3 regions of the Kitasatospora sp. NPDC008050 genome follow, and region 3 is predicted to be linked to each of the others. Evidence: predicted binding sites of a transcription regulator. Region 3 holds the regulator's gene; each other region holds the start of a gene.
The links. The regulator HrcA, encoded in region 3, represses chaperone genes, less so after heat shock. The targets are predictions, from matches to a motif close to TTNGCACTCNGNNNNNCNGAGTGCNAA.
Positions count from the first base shown of each region.

Region 1: the regulator HrcA is predicted to act here: its motif matches at 1,209-1,235, upstream of groES (co-chaperone GroES).
Region 2: the regulator HrcA is predicted to act here: its motif matches at 1,467-1,493, upstream of ACFZB9_RS04675 (FmdB family zinc ribbon protein).

Region 1 is NZ_JBIBIJ010000005.1:192,715-195,984, reverse strand. It holds gene ACFZB9_RS12240 (SAM-dependent methyltransferase) at 1-816, opposite strand, end outside; gene ACFZB9_RS12235 (hypothetical protein) at 829-1,131, opposite strand; gene groES (co-chaperone GroES) at 1,378-1,686, shown strand; gene groL (chaperonin GroEL) at 1,858-3,270, shown strand, end outside.
Region 2 is NZ_JBIBIJ010000002.1:265,687-268,956, reverse strand. It holds gene ACFZB9_RS04680 (MFS transporter) at 65-1,378, shown strand; gene ACFZB9_RS04675 (FmdB family zinc ribbon protein) at 1,505-1,846, shown strand; gene ACFZB9_RS04670 (hypothetical protein) at 2,118-2,453, shown strand; gene mscL (large conductance mechanosensitive channel protein MscL) at 2,542-2,958, shown strand; gene ACFZB9_RS04660 (hypothetical protein) at 3,073-3,270, opposite strand, start outside.
Region 3 is NZ_JBIBIJ010000001.1:680,355-683,624, forward strand. It holds gene dnaJ (molecular chaperone DnaJ) at 1-1,039, opposite strand, end outside; gene hrcA (heat-inducible transcriptional repressor HrcA) at 1,118-2,362, opposite strand; gene htpX (zinc metalloprotease HtpX) at 2,714-3,270, shown strand, end outside.

The DNA.
Region 1 (3,270 bases), on a different contig from region 3:
GCGGCGCACCGGTGCGGCGGGGGGATCGGGCAGCCGGCCGCCGGTGAGGCTGTGCCCGCCGGGCAGCAGGGTGGCGCGGTGCGGGGCGTCGGCGGCGGGCCCGGTGCCGAACCAGAGGACCGCCTCCTTGACCTCGCCGTGGTCGGAGACCCACTCCGCCTCGGCGTCCTCGGGGACCGCCTCGTGCGGGATCCCCGGGGCCACCTTGAGCGCCCCGAACGGGGTGCGGCGACCGGCCTCGACGGCCCAGGAGAGCGGCGGGGAGTACGCGGCGGGGTCGAAGACGCGGCCCTTGTCGGTGCGCCGGGCGGGGTCGGTGAAGACGGCGTCGAAGCCGTCCACCGACACCTCGGTGACGTCCGCGCAGCGCACCTCGATCAGCTCGGCCAGGCCCAGTGCCTGCGCGTTGGCGGCGGCCACCGCACAGGTCAGCGGGTCCCGGTCGACGGCGAGGACGCTGATCCCGGCCCGGGCCAGCGCGATCGCGTCCCCGCCGATGCCGCCGCACAGGTCGGCCAGCCGGCGCACCCCGAGCGCGGCGAAGCGCCGGGCCCGCCAGTCGGCGACGGTGCGCCGGGTGGACTGCTCGACCCCGTTGGGGGTGAAGTACATCCGCCGCGCGTCGGCGCCGAACTTGGCCTCGGCCCGCTGGCGCAGCCGTGCCTGCCCCAGGGCTGCCGAGACCAGCTCCGCCGGGTGCTCCCGCCGCAGCCGGGTGGCCAGCGCGAGTTCCTGCTCGGGGGCGTACTCGCGCAGGTCGTCCAGCAGCCGCTGTCCCTGCTCGCTCAGCAGTTGCTCAAGGGTCTCGGTCTCCACCCGCCCATTCGATCACGACAGGACCGGCAGCAGGCCGAGCGCGGTGACGCCGAGCTGGAGGGCTCCGGCGCCCGGCCGCCGGAGCCCGAGGCAGATCAGGCCGCTGGCGGCCGACACGCCGAGGCAGCTCCAGTAGAGGACGGCAATCTTCCGGAACAGACCGTCGAGGCCGTCCTCGCCGACCCGGCTCGCCATGGCGACGACGACCAATGTGAAGCCCACGAACAGGACGAGGTCGAGGGCCAGCAGGCCGAGGATCAGCTGCCGGTTCCGGGGCCCCGGCGGGTGGGGCTGCTGCTGTTCGGAGAGCGTCATGCCAGGAGTCTGCCCGGGCCCGCGGCCGCCGCACATGAGTACGGGTACCCGGGTTCTCGCGATCGGCTGGCGCGCCGTTGGCACTCTGGTTGACTGAGTGCTAACCGCGGCCTAAGGTCGTTCCTGGCACTCTCCCCCGGGAGAGTGCTAACGCGACAGTGCTGGCCTGACCCCCGCGACGGCAGGCCAACGGTGTCGCCACCTACCTGTTAGACAACCCCGTAATCTCCGAAGGGGAACTCGGACGTGACCACCGCCAGCAGCAAGGTTGCCATCAAGCCGCTTGAGGACCGCATCGTGGTCCAGCCGCTCGACGCCGAGACCACCACGGCCTCCGGCCTGGTTATCCCGGACACCGCCAAGGAGAAGCCCCAGGAGGGCGTCGTCCTGGCCGTCGGCCCGGGCCGCTTCGAGGATGGCCAGCGCCTGCCGCTCGACGTCGCCGTCGGCGACATCGTCCTGTACTCGAAGTACGGCGGCACCGAGGTGAAGTACAAGGGCGAGGAGTACCTCGTCCTCTCGGCTCGCGACGTTCTCGCCATCGTCGAGAAGTAGATCGTCAAGCAGTCAAGCAGTCCGACGGACCTGACGGTCCGTCCTCTGGCCCCGCCCCGGATCCGTGTCTCCCTCCCGGCAACTGCCGCAGGGGCTCAAGACAGGGGCCCGGGGCGCGGCTGTTGGTCCACCTGACGTCACGTAACGCAGACATCCCGAGGAAACGGAATCATGGCGAAGATCCTGCAGTTCGACGAGGACGCCCGCCGCTCGCTCGAGCGCGGTGTGAACAAGCTGGCCGACACCGTCAAGGTGACCATCGGTCCCAAGGGTCGCAACGTCGTCATCGACAAGAAGTTCGGCGCCCCGACCATCACCAACGACGGTGTCACCATCGCCCGTGAGGTCGAGCTCGACGACCCGTACGAGAACCTTGGCGCGCAGCTCGTCAAGGAGGTCGCCACCAAGACCAACGACGTCGCGGGTGACGGCACCACCACCGCCACCGTGCTGGCCCAGGCCCTGGTCAACGAGGGTCTGCGCAACGTCGCCGCCGGTGCCGGCCCGGCCGCCCTGAAGAAGGGCATCGACAAGGCCGTCGCCGCCGTCACCGAGCACCTGCTCTCGGTGGCCCGCGAGATCGAGGGCAAGGACGACATCGCCGCCGTCGCCTCCCTCTCCGCGCAGGACCCGCAGGTCGGCGAGCTCATCGCCGAGGCCATCGACAAGGTCGGCAAGGACGGTGTCATCACCGTCGAGGAGTCGAACGCCTTCGGCGTGGAGCTGGACTTCACCGAGGGCATGCAGTTCGACAAGGGCTACCTGTCGCCGTACTTCGTCACCGACCAGGAGCGTCAGGAGGCGGTCCTGGAGGACCCGTACATCCTGATCAACCAGGGCAAGATCTCCTCCATCCAGGAGCTGCTCCCGCTGCTGGAGAAGATCCTGCAGGGCGGTGCCTCCAAGCCGCTGCTGATCATCGCCGAGGACGTGGACGGCGAGGCGCTCTCCACCCTCGTGGTGAACAAGATCCGCGGCACCTTCAACGCGGTGGCCGTCAAGGCCCCGGGCTTCGGCGACCGCCGCAAGGCCATCCTGGGCGACCTGGCCACCCTGACCGGTGCCACCGTCATCTCCGAGGAGGTCGGCCTCAAGCTCGACCAGGCCGGCCTGGAGGTGCTGGGCTCCGCCCGCCGCGTGACCATCACCAAGGACGAGACCACGGTCGTCGACGGTGCCGGTGACAGCGAGGCCGTGGCCGGCCGGGTGGCCCAGATCAAGGCCGAGATCGCCAACACCGACTCGGACTGGGACCGCGAGAAGCTGCAGGAGCGCCTGGCCAAGCTGGCCGGCGGCGTCTGCGTGATCAAGGTCGGCGCCGCCACCGAGGTGGAGCTCAAGGAGCGCAAGCACCGCCTGGAGGACGCCATCTCGGCGACCCGCGCCGCGGTCGAGGAGGGCATCGTCGCCGGCGGTGGCACCTCCCTGGTGCACGCGCAGAAGGTGCTGGACGGCGGCCTGGGCCTGTCGGGCGACGAGGCCACCGGTGTCGCCGTGGTCCGCAAGGCGCTCGCCGAGCCGCTGCGCTGGATCGCTCAGAACGCCGGCCTGGAGGGCTACGTCATCACCTCCAAGGTCGCCGAG
Region 2 (3,270 bases), on a different contig from region 3:
CTCTCGGCGCCGTCGGAGTTTCCCCAACCCCGGCCGCGCTACCAGGCAGCAGGAAGGACCGACCGTGGCGGCCCGCCCAACGGTCGAAAGCCCCGTCGTCGTCGACACTCCCAGCGCGCCCGCGCGCGTCGGGTACGGCACCCTGCTGCGCACCCCCAGTGCGTGGACGTTCCTCCTGCCCGCCTTCGCGGCGCGCCTGCCCTACGCGATGCTCAGCATGGGCATCTCCCTGCTGATCCTGGGCACCCACGGCTCCTACGGCACCGCCGGCACCGTCGTGGCGGTGGCCGCCGTGGCCCAGGCCCTGGTCGGACCGCAGACCGGCCGGCTGGCCGACCGCTACGGCCAGGCCGCGGTACTGGTCCCCAGCGTGCTGGTGCACGCGGTCTCGGTCGGCGCGCTGATCGCGCTGGCCCTGGGCCACGCACCCGTGTGGACCCTCTTCCTGGTCGCCACACCGGCCGGTGCCACCGTGCCGCAGGTCGGCGCCATGGTCCGGGCCCGCTGGGTGGCCAAGCTGGCCGACCGGCCGGCCCACCTGAACACCGCCTTCGCGTTCGAGTCGGTCACCGACGAGCTCACCTTCGCGGTCGGCCCGGTGCTCACCGCCGTCATCGCCAGCACCGTGACGCCCGCCGCCGCGCTGATCGTCGAGGCCACGCTGACCCTGGTCGGCGGGCTGGCCTTCGCCGCGCAGCGGCGGACCGCCCCCGCCCAGCTGGTGCGGGAACCCGGCACCCGGCAGGCCTCCGCACTCGCCTCGCCCGGGGTCCGGCTGCTGGCCGGCGTCTTCCTGGGCGTCGGCAGCGTCTTCGGCGGCATGCAGATCTCCGTCACCGCCACCGCCGAGGCGGCCGGGCAGGGCGGGCTCAGCGGCGTCGTCTACGGGATCTTCGCCGGCGGCTCCATGCTGGCCGGCGTGCTGTACGGCCTGATCGCCTGGCGGCGCTCGGCCCAGCAGCGGATGCTCGGCAGCTACACCCTGCTGGTGCTGGGCTGCTCGACGCTCTGGGCGATGCCCAACCTGGTCACCCTGGCGGTGGCCGGGCTGGTCTGCGGGCTGGCCATCGCGCCGACCCTGATCACCGGGTACACCCTGGTCGAGACGCTGGTGGCGGACGGCGCCAAGACCGAGGCCTTCACCTGGCTGACCGGCGCGATCGGGCTGGGGCTGGCGGTCGGCTCGACCGTCGCCGGGCGACTCATCGACATGGGCGGGCCGTGGACCGGGTTCCTGGTGCCGCTGGCCGGCTCCGGGATCGGGCTGGTGGCCCTGGTCACGTTGCGGCGACTCCTGGTGGCTCCGGGCACCGAGAGCCGTACCGTTGCCAGGAGTGGCAGCGCGATGACCTCGCTCGTCGGGGCATCGGAGCACTGAGGTGGGGCCGACCCGACAGGCCCTGGGTGTCGGCGCCATCGGGTCGGCGCTGGACTGATCCAGCGGAATGCCGCATCATGGACCGTCGTTAGCACTCATCAGGCGAGAGTGCCAGGAGGAAGACAAGTGCCCACGTACCAGTACCAGTGCACCGAGTGCGGCAGCGGCCTTGAGGTGGTGCAGAAGTTCACCGACGAGGCTCTGACCGATTGCCCGAACTGCCAGGGTCGCCTGCGCAAGGTTTTCTCGGCGGTGGGCGTGGTGTTCAAGGGCTCCGGGTTCTACCGGACGGACAGCCGCTCCTCCTCCAGCAGCTCGGTGGGTGCCTCTTCGGGGGCCGCCTCGGGCGGCTCGACCGGCTCTGGGGCGGCCAGCACGTCCTCGGCCTCGTCGAGCGGGTCCTCGTCGGCGTCGTCCTCGACGTCCGCGTCGTCTTCTTCTTCGTCCTCTTCGTCCTCGGCCGGCTGACCCGACGCGGTCGCAGCAGGCTGGAGCCGTTGCTCAACGCCCCTGGTGGCGCCCCGATGGGGTGCCGGCAGGGGCGTTTTGCGTGTTTTGCGTCTCTGGGGGGCGAGGGGCTGGGCTGGGGAAAGTTATCCACAGGCGCCGGGTTATCCACAGAAATCCGGTGGGGACTGGGCGCGGTCGTGTCGCCGACGGATCCTGAACCAGCGAGCGGATCTCCCGCTCGCTGCTCCTACCAGCTACCAGGCCCACGGCAGAGGCGGTGTCGGATCCCATGACCACAGTTCTCCCCACCCCAGCACCCTCCCCGCGCCCCGCGACTCCCCACTGCGCCCGGCGGCCGCCACCGGCCCGCGCCTCCCCGCAGCCGCCCCGGCGCGCCGTCCCGGAGTTCCGCCCGATCCGGCGTGGTGGCAGCGGGCGGTACCGCATCCGGCAGGCGGTGCGGCACCGACCGGCCACGCTGGCCACCGGCCTGCTGGCGGCCGCCGCGATCGCCGCCGGGCCGCTGCACCCGGGGCCGCGCGAGCCCGCCGGGCCACCCGTCCACGCCCCTTCGCAGGCGCCGTCAGCCCGGGCCGCACTGCCGCACTGCGGTCCGGGGCGTTGACGGACCGTCAGCCATCCGATTCGGGAATATCACCCGAATGGCGAGCAATCCACCCGTAACCGATCAAAGGTCCCGTCGTTCACGGGGCGTGAAAGGCTTCAAGGAATTCCTGCTCCGTGGCAATGTCATCGACCTCGCGATCGCCGTCGTCATCGGCGCGGCGTTCACCAACATCGTCAACGCCTTCGTGCAAGGCATCATCAACCCGCTCGTCGGCGCCTTCGGCGCCAAGAACCTGAACGCCTACACCTCCTGCATCAAGGGCCCGTGTGTGGTGAACGCGAACGGCCAGGTCACCTCGGGTATCCAGTTGATGTGGGGGTCCGTGCTCAGCGCGGTCCTGCAGTTCGTCATCACCGCCGCGGTGGTCTACTTCTTCATCGTCGTCCCCGCCGCGAGGTTCATGGCCCGCCGCAAGTCCGCCGAGGAGGTCTCGGCCGAGGCCGAAGCGAAGGAGGTCGCCCTGCTCACCGAGATCCGCGACGCCCTGGTCCGCCAGGCCTGACCCCACCGACGGTCCTGGGCCGCCCGGCCCAGGATCTCCACCCATCACCGCCTGCCCTCCGGCGCGGGCAAGGCTCCTGCTCCCGGTCAGGTGCTCCCAGTCAGGTGCTCCCGGTCAGTCCCCGTGGTGCGGGGGCCGCTGGCTCTGGTACCAGTCCAGGCCGCGCGAGCCCTCGGACTCGCCCCAGCCCCGGTCGGTGTCGTCACTGGTCTGCCGGCTCAACGGGTCCGTGAAGACCAGCTTGGCCGCCTTCGCGGTGGTCTTCTCCCGCGCGGCCGGCGGGGCCTGCCCAGCGCGCTCGTCCCGCTTGTC
Region 3 (3,270 bases):
GGCGGCGCAGCAGGTCCTCCTGCTCGGGGTCGAGCTTGGTCGGCGTCTGGACCTCGACATGCACTATCAGGTCGCCCCGGCCTCCCCCGCGCAGGTGGGTGACGCCCCGCCCGTGCAGCGGGATCGACTGCCCGGACTGGGTGCCGGGCCGGATGTCGACCTCCTCCAGACCGTCCAGGGTCTGCAGCGGCACCTGGGTGCCGAGCGAGGCCGCCGTCATCGGGATGGTGACCGTGCAGTGCAGGTCGTCGCCGCGGCGCTGGAAGGTCGGGTGGTTGATCTCGGCGATCTCCACGTAGAGGTCACCGGCCGGACCACCACCGGGGCCGACCTCGCCCTCGCCGGCCAGCTGGATCCGGGTGCCGTTGTCGACCCCGGCGGGGATCTTGACGGTCAGCGTGCGCCGGGCCCGGACCCGGCCGTCGCCCGCGCACTCCGGGCACGGGGTGGGCACGACGGTGCCGAAGCCCTGACACTGCGGGCACGGGCGCGAGGTCATGACCTGGCCCAGGAAGGAGCGGGTGACCTGGGAGACCTCGCCCTTGCCGCGGCACATGTCGCAGGTCTGGGCCGAGGTGCCGGGGGCCGCGCCCTCGCCACTGCAGGTGGTGCAGGTGACGGCGGTGTCGACCTGGAGTTCCTTGGTGGTGCCGAAGGCGGCCTCATCCAGGGTGATCTCCAGGCGGATCATCGCGTCCTGACCGCGCCGGGTGCGCGAGCGCGGGCCGCGCTGGCCCGAGGCCGCCCCGAAGAAGGCGTCCATGATGTCGGAGAAGCCGAAGCCCGCCGCACCGCCGCCGAAGCCGCCCCCGCCGCCGCCCGGCGAGAGCGGGTCCCCGCCCAGGTCGTAGACCTGCCGCTTCTGCGGATCGGAGAGCACCTCGTAAGCGGCGTTGATCTCCTTGAACCGCTCCTGCGTCTTCGGGTCCGGGTTGACGTCCGGGTGCAGTTCACGGGCAAGGCGCCGGAACGCCTTCTTGATCTCGTCCTGCCCCGCGTCCCGTCGGACGCCGAGTACCGCGTAGTAGTCCGTGGCCACCAAATACTCCGCTTGTTCCGCCTCTAGAAAAGTGCTGCTGGTACTGCTCCTGCGCCACTCAATGTACGCAAGAACCGGTTAGGACTCTGCCAGGATCTGCCCCACATACCGGGCGACCGCCCGCACCGCCCCCATGGTGCCGGGGTAATCCATCCGGGTGGGACCGATCACACCCAGCTTGGCGACGCTCTCGTCGCCCGAGCCGTAGCCGACCGAGACGACCGAGGTGGAGTTCAGACCCTCGTACTCGTTCTCCCGGCCGATCCGCACGGTCATGCCGGCCTCGTTGGTCTCACCGAGCAGGCGCAGCAGGACCATGTGCTCCTCCAGCGCCTCCAGCACCGGCTGGATGGTGAGCGGGAAGTCATGGCCGAAGCGGGTCAGGTTGGCCGTGCCGGCCAGCATGATCCGCTCCTCGTTCTGCTCCACCAGGGACTCGAAGAGCGTGGAGAGCACGGTGGAGACGATCGGCCGCTCGGCCGGCTCGAAGGCCGCGGGCAGATCCTCCACCAGGGACGGGACGTCGGGGAAGCGCCGGCCGCCGGCCCGGGCGTTGAGCCGGGCGCGCAGGTCGGCCAGGGTGCTCTCGCGCACCGGGCCCGGGCAGTCGACCATCCGCTGCTCGACCCGGCCGGTGTTGGTGATCAGCACCAGCATCACCTTGGCCGGGGCCAGCGCGACCAGCTCGATGTGCCGGACCGTGGATCGGGTCAGCGAGGGGTACTGGACCACCGCGACCTGGCGGGTCAGCTGGGCCAGCAGCCGCACCGTGCGGGCGACCACGTCGTCCAGGTCGACCGCACCGTCCAGGAAGTGCCGGATCGCGCGCCGCTCGGGGGCGCTCATCGGCTTGACCTCGGCCAGCCGGTCGACGAAGAGCCGGTAGCCCTTGTCGGTCGGGATCCGGCCGGCGCTGGTGTGCGGCTGCTGGATGTAGCCGTCCTCTTCGAGGGTGGCCATGTCATTGCGCACGGTGGCCGGGGAGACGCCGAGGTTGTGCCGCTCGACCAGCGCCTTGGAGCCCACCGGCTCCTCGGTGCCGACGTAGTCCTGCACGATGGCGCGCAGCACGGAGAGCTTGCGCTCGTCGAGCTGGCGGACCTCCAGGCCGGCCGGCTCGCCGCCACCGGGGCGCGCGGCGGGCGCGGCGGACCCGCGCGCGGCAGAGCGCGTGCCGCCGCCACTACGCGTCGGCGCGGCCTTGGCCGTTGCCCGAGGGCCTGCGGCGGTGCGCTGAACTCTCGCGGCCCCGGTGGCCGGTGGACTGCCGGCCGCCGGCTCGCGGCCGGTCGGACGCGGATCGGAATCGGGTTCGTCGAACATGGCACGCACCTCCCTCTTCGCGCGTTGTCCAGGTACCAGGTCCTGCCCTGACAAGTACTGCCCGGTGATCGGCTTGGCACTCTGCCCGGACGAGTGCCAAAACCGTACCTGCCAGTGTAAGGCCCGGGTCCGATCGCAGGAACGCCCTGGCCCGGGATGCCGCGCGGATCACTCCGCATGGCACCCCGGTCCGCTGGGCACGACACGCCTGGAGCGAACGTCTCCGGGCCGGGTGGTGCCCGGCGCCGGACGAAGTGGCAGCATCGATAGCAACTGACACCCGAGCGCCGAAAGGGCCGCTCGGGCGACGGAAAACCCGCTGGATAACTTGAAGGACCAAGAGGAGCAGCCATGTCGGCGTCCGGCCCCCACACCCGCTTTGCGCCCGATCGTGGACTGACCGGTCGGATGGTCACCACGATGTTCCTGATCGGGCTGCTCTACGTCGGCTTCACGGGTGTGCTGATCGTCCTGCTGCGGGGCGCCTGGCCACTGATCGTCCTGCTGATGGGCGGGCTCTTCGTCGCGCAGTTCTGGTTCAGCGACAAGATCACCGAGCGGGCGATGGGCGCCCACGCGGTCACCCCGGAGCAGTACCCGCAGCTGCACGGCACCATCGACCGGCTCTGCGCGCTGGCCGACATGCCCAAGCCGCGCGTCGCGGTGGCCGACAACGACATGCCCAACGCCTTCGCCACCGGCCGCAACCCGCAGAACGCCGTGGTCTGCGTGACCACCGGGCTGCTGCGCCGCCTGGAGCCGGAGGAGCTGGAGGGCGTGCTGGCGCACGAGCTCTCGCACGTGGCGCACCGGGACGTCGCGGTGATGACGGTGGCCGGCTTCCTCGGTGTGCTGGCCGGCGCGATCACCCGGATCGCGCTCTACAGCGGCATGATGGGCGGCGGCAA